2 regions of the Paenibacillus sp. GCM10012306 genome follow, and region 2 is predicted to be linked to the other one. Evidence: predicted binding sites of a transcription regulator. Region 2 holds the regulator's gene; the other holds the start of a gene.
What was found. The regulator LexA, encoded in region 2, represses DNA repair genes until DNA is damaged. The targets are predictions, from matches to a motif close to CGAACATATGTTCG.

Region 1: a site for LexA is predicted at 1,837-1,850, ahead of recA (recombinase RecA). Genes of this name have one in related genera too.

The regions. Positions count from the first base shown of each region.
Region 1 covers NZ_JBHRYW010000002.1:607,710-610,817, forward strand. Annotated here, with positions in the region: gene pgsA (CDP-diacylglycerol--glycerol-3-phosphate 3-phosphatidyltransferase) at 1-322, shown strand, start outside; gene ACFORK_RS06550 (competence/damage-inducible protein A) at 366-1,655, shown strand; gene recA (recombinase RecA) at 1,924-2,988, shown strand; gene ACFORK_RS06560 (regulatory protein RecX) at 3,103-3,108, shown strand, end outside.
Region 2 covers NZ_JBHRYW010000013.1:195,233-198,340, forward strand. Annotated here, with positions in the region: gene ACFORK_RS24260 (DUF896 domain-containing protein) at 20-193, opposite strand; gene ACFORK_RS24265 (LysM peptidoglycan-binding domain-containing protein) at 304-717, opposite strand; gene lexA (transcriptional repressor LexA) at 1,046-1,672, shown strand; gene ACFORK_RS24275 (L,D-transpeptidase) at 1,926-2,264, shown strand; gene ACFORK_RS24280 (sporulation protein YjcZ) at 2,343-2,444, opposite strand; gene ACFORK_RS24285 (YjcZ family sporulation protein) at 2,562-2,669, opposite strand; gene ACFORK_RS24290 (SOS response-associated peptidase) at 2,885-3,108, shown strand, end outside.

The DNA.
Region 1 (3,108 bases), on a different contig from region 2:
TGTGCTTATCTCGTTAGTGGAGCTGGGCAGATGCGATTCCTGGATTGCCATTGTCATTATCAGCCGCGAATTTGCAGTAACCGGGCTTCGTCAGGTTGCGCTGCTTGAAGGCAAGGTAGTGGCCGCCAGCAAATGGGGCAAGATCAAGACGATTGTTCAGATTGTCGCCATCTCCCTGCTGCTGCTCAACAATTTCCCGTTCCAGTTCATCAGCATTCCGGTCGACGATATCGCGATCTGGGCCGCAACGTTGATCACGATTTATTCGGGAATCGATTATTTTGTCAAGAACAAGGATCTGTTGCAGCTCCATAAAGCATAATAATGAACGGTCCATTCTATAATTCAGGAGGCGTCAGCCCGCTATGAAAGCAGAAATCATCGCAGTCGGCACTGAGCTTTTGCTCGGCCAGATCGTCAACAGCAATGCCCAGTTCCTATCGACAGAGCTTGCTGCACTAGGAATCGATGTTTATTTTCAAACGGTGGTCGGCGATAATAGCAGCCGCCTGCAGCAAGCGATCGAAATTGCCCAGAGCCGTGCGGACCTGATCCTCTTCACCGGCGGCATTGGTCCAACCGAAGACGATCTTACCAAAGACGCTCTGGCCGCGGCACTGGGCCGTGGTCTGCATATCGATACACTGGCCATGGACCATGTACAGCGCTTTTTTGACGCACGGAAGATTGTAATGACAGAGAACAATCGCAAGCAGGCTTTGATTATTGAAGGCACTACTCCGCTACCTAATGAGATTGGCTTGGCGGTGGGCATAGCCCTGGCGCATGAGAATAAATATTATATCGTCCTTCCTGGCCCCCCGCGTGAAATGAAGCCAATGTTCACGGACAAGGCCAAGCCATGGCTGCTGCAGCATGCGTTGACGGACGAAATGCCGCTCTACTCAAAAATGCTCAAGTTTGCCGGTATCGGTGAATCGCTCCTGGAGGACAAGCTGATTGATTTGATCCGCAATCAGACCGATCCAACGATTGCTCCATATGCCAAGGAGGGCGAAGTGACGGTCCGCATTTCGACCAAGGCTCCTTCCGAGCATGATGCCTTGAAGAAGCTGGATGTTCTGGAAAAGCAGATCAAGGATATTCTTCCGGAACACATGTATGCGAACATTGACGTGCCGCTGGAACAGCTGATTGTGGACTGGATGGCGGATGCAGGGCTGACTTTGAGTGCGGCGGAGAGCTGCACTGGCGGCCTCCTGATGGAGAGTATTACGAACATTCCCGGCAGTGCTTCGATGTTCGCCGGGGGGATTGTTTGCTACTCCAACGACATCAAGAAGAAGCTGCTGAACGTGCCAAGCGATTTTCTGGAGGGCAGCAATGCTCCTGGCGCCGTCAGCCGCGAGGTTGCCGAGGTGCTGGCTGAGCAGGTGAGAATGATTGCAGACAGTGATTTCGGGCTATCAGTTACTGGTGTGGCTGGACCAGGATATTCTGAGCGCAAGCCGGTGGGACTCGTCTTTATCGGGATTGCTGAGCGGAACCGGAAGACGGAAGTGTACGAGCTGAATTTACAGGGTACTCGAGAGAATATCCGTTTGCGTTCCGTAAAAGCACTGCTGTACCGCCTTTGGCGCAGACTGGAAGAGCGCAAGGTGGAGACTCCGCTGGAAGGCTCCGACTTGTCATAACTTTGGAAGACGTTGTATAATTGAAACATACGGAAGAACCGTGGCGCAGAGCATTCTATGCCGCGGTTTTTTGTTTGATAATCATGGGGAGATGCATTCTCCCGGCCGCGATGCTCTTATTTTGTGCAACCGGAAGGGGGCTTACAATAAAAGGGAGAGGTAGGCCGGAAGTTAAAAAAAACGAATGTATGTTCGAAAAAAAGCTTGGCAAGGTCTTCAAAACACGTTATTATGTATATTATAAACAACAGTGAAGGAAGTGGTCTGGTTGTCAGATCGTCGTGCGGCGCTTGAGATGGCGCTTCGTCAAATAGAAAAGCAATTCGGTAAAGGTTCTGTAATGAAACTGGGCGAATCCACCCACATGCAAGTGGAAGTGGTACCCAGCGGAGCTTTGGCGTTAGATATCGCATTGGGGATTGGCGGATTTCCGAAGGGGCGTATCATCGAAGTATACGGTCCGGAGTCTTCCGGTAAGACCACGGTTGCGCTTCATGCGATTGCAGAAGTGCAAAAGGCTGGGGGACAAGCTGCATTTATTGATGCGGAACATGCACTTGACCCAAGATATGCCAGTAAGCTGGGCGTGAACATAGATGAACTGCTGCTTTCACAGCCGGACACAGGGGAGCAGGCGCTTGAAATCGCTGAAGCACTTGTTCGCAGTGGAGCGGTAGACATTATTGTCGTTGACTCCGTGGCAGCTTTGGTGCCAAAGGCAGAGATTGAAGGCGACATGGGTGATTCTCACGTGGGTCTGCAGGCTCGTCTAATGTCCCAAGCTTTGCGTAAACTGTCTGGTGCGATCAACAAATCGAACACAATTGCAATCTTTATTAACCAGCTTCGTGAGAAGATCGGTGTTATGTTCGGTAACCCTGAGACGACTCCTGGCGGTCGAGCTCTGAAATTCTATTCTTCCATTCGCCTTGATGTACGTCGCGTAGAGAGCATCAAGATGGGGAACGATGTTGTGGGTAACCGGACGAAAATTAAGGTTGTGAAGAACAAGGTAGCACCTCCGTTCAAGCAGGCAGATGTAGATATTATGTACGGTGAGGGAATTTCCAAGGAAGGCAGTCTTGTGGATATCGGTACGGAGATGGATATCGTAAACAAGAGTGGTGCCTGGTATTCCTATGAAGGCGAACGTCTTGGCCAAGGTCGGGAGAATGCTAAGCAGTTCCTGAAGGAGCATGAGGACATCGCCCTCGTGATTGAGAACAAGATTCGTGAAGCCAGCAATCTATCGACGCTTGTGGCTTCCCCAAGTGAATCTGAAATTGCGGCAGAGAAGGAAGAAGAAGAGAATCTGCTGATGGAAATCGAATAGTCTGAATTGAATATTCGCTAAGGATAGGCGCCCTGTGAACGACATAACAGGGTGTCTTTTCATAATCTGAGGTTGGTATATGTATACGATATTGGTAATGAGGTGACAAGCAGCATGGTT
Region 2 (3,108 bases):
TCTGCTCCTTGTTCAACGCTTATTTATCTACGAATTCAATGTTGTCCAGTTGGGCACGGAAATTGCGGCGAATGTTGCCCAAGTAAATTTCACGGAGCTTGGCGCGCTCAGCCAGTTCTTCTTCATTCAGACCCTCGTTCTTCTGCTTGTGTGCCAGTTCATTAATTCGTGCAATCAATTCATCTATATTCAATATTTTCGCCTCCCTAATAAATTCATTCTAACTTTGCCATGAGAAAAAGAGCTTGTCAAGGTTTACCCCCTGCAAGCTCTCTAATGTTCCTATCTCTGAACATAAAGTTGTTAAAATAACGGGACTGTTAAAACGTCTCCTGCATGAATAGTGCTGTCGGTCAATTGGCTCGATCGTTTAATTCCTTCTATATATACAGCTGTCTTCATATTGGTCGGCTTATATCTAAGAGCGATGCTCCAGAGAGTATCTCCTTGTTCAACCACAACCCTCTTCTCTTGCTTCGCAAGATTAACAGGTCCAGCAAACACATTACCTACTACTGTAAAGCCCGCAACAATCAGCAGCAGAAAAAGAGCGATCTTATAGAAGTTAAATGTTCTGATCAACTGACTTAATCCATTCGATAGCACATTGGTGATTTCTTGAATTCTATTTATTAGTCCAGAACCTAAAGTTTGTCCTACAGAGCTAACTTCTGTGTCCTTGTCATAGATGCTATGGTATGTACTGTACTTTAACATAATTCATCATCCTCCAAACACTTGTTCTTACTTGCAAAATCAATATAACACGAACATGTGTTTTGATCAATACTATTTTCGAACAATTGTTCCCCTCTTATAAAATCCCCTTTCTGAGTGAAAAAAATGCTCTTGATGTGCTCATCTCCCTTGCCGTTCTTGCGTATTCCTTCGACATAGAGGCCGATTATTGAAGATATCATTCTCCTTCCTGTTCTCATCCTTGTTCCCTTCTCTTAAACTATCGATAACGTTAGAACTTATGTTTGTGCGAACGGCAGTTCTATGTTATAATTTTCCCAAACATTACTATATGGGGTTGATTCTGATGTCAAAGATTTCGAGTCGCCAGCTGGCGATCCTGGAATTTATACGTAACGAAGTCCGCAGCAAGGGTTATCCTCCTTCCGTACGGGAAATCGGAGAAGCTGTAGGCCTCGCCTCCAGCTCCACGGTACACGGTCATCTGGACCGCCTTGAGAAGAAAGGCCTGATCCGCCGGGATCCGACAAAGCCGCGTGCCATTGAACTGCTTGGCCAGGAAGACTCGGAGAATGTCCATCAATTTGCCCAGACGATCACTCGCGTTCCTGTAGTAGGGAAGGTTACCGCCGGGGTACCTATCACCGCAACAGAGAACATCGAGGACTATTTCCCGCTCCCAACACATTATGTTGGTGACAACAAGGTATTTATGCTTTCTGTTCTTGGTGACAGTATGATCGATGCTGGCATTATGAACGGCGATTATGTCATTGTGCGCCAGCAGCAGACCGCAGACAATGGTGATATTGTTGTCGCTATGACTGAAGATGATGAAGCTACCGTTAAGACTTTCTATAAGGAACGTGATCATATTCGCCTCCAGCCGGAGAACCCGTCCTATGAGCCACTTCGCCTGAATCGGGTAAGCATTTTGGGTAAAGTCATCGGATTATTCCGGGATGTCCACTAATCTATCATTAATGTCTCTATTAGAAGACTGTTCCGTTCAGCGGTGCAGTCTTTTTTCTGTCTAAACTCTTTTCCCTAACTCGAATAAAGAAGCAAGAATTCAGAACAAAACTATCGCGATAGTTTGCGTCAAATAAGTACTGAGGTATCCTCTGAGTTTAGATAGGGCCACACTTTTTTTATTTTTACTCACGATTTCGGATTAACGGCACCCTTGCTCCGCACATATCCTAATTTAAAGGAGTGCTGATCCCATGCCCAATTACCGAATTGTCGTCGATTTAACACAACGAATGCTGTATTTGCTGGATAACAATACTGTCGTCCGAGGTTACCCTGTCGGAATCGGAACGATGCTAACCACAACACCAGAGGGAGAATATACGATCATTAACAAACAGCCTAATCCCGGAGGTCCATTCGGTGTGTTCTGGATGGGACTTTCCAAGCTGCATTATGGCATTCACGGGACGAATGACCCCTCCTCCATTGGACATCTGGTCTCGCACGGATGCATTCGAATGTTCAACCAAGATGTACTGGCACTTGCTGCGCTGGTTCCAATTGGGACGCGGGTGACTATCCGGCGTTAACCGCCTGGTACTGGATGATTTGACGTGCAAATAGCCGTCAGACGGTGTCTGGCGGCTTGGTCATGGGGATAATTCAAATTACAGCAAGAAAGATCTAGAGATAATAACTAACAAGATGAAGAGAACCAAGATTGCAGCAGTAGATGTGCCAAGACCATATCCTCCAGCAAATTCACCCATGAGTAATTCCTCCTTTTCTATGAAGACACCAGGATTTGCAGCGACAAAAGATCGGCCCTTAGGAAAGGGAGATTTCTTCTCCGCTAACTTAATGCCCGAATAGTCCAGGCCCCTTGATTAGATCCAGCAAATACTCAAAATGATTACAAGCAGAATGTAAAGCACCAAAATCGTTCCTGTTGACGTAAAAGGACTAACTACTGGTCCACAATGTTCTGCACCCATGTGAATTCCTCCTTCAGATTAATGACTACAGAACAGAATATGTAACAGTATCCTACTGAGTTTGGGCAAACCGGAAAAGAAATGTACTCCTGTGACGAAGGTAAAAGCTTACCTTTGAGGGGACTTAGAAGGTCCACACTAAGATGGATCTTATTTATTTCTATCGGGGAAGTATAGTACACTGGTAACAAACCAATGTTCGGAGGATTCTCATCATGTGCGGACGTTATACCATTACAGTCTCTATAGAAGAACTAATGCTGAGGTATCTTACGAATGATGCCAGCATCCTTCATTATGCTCCCAGATATAATGCCGCTCCCATGCAGCATATTCCGGCTGTGATTCACACAGGTACCGGCAACCGAATCGGTGAGCTTCGTTGGGGCCTTGTTCCATCATGGGCGCAGGACGATAAGATCGGCAGCAAAATGATCAA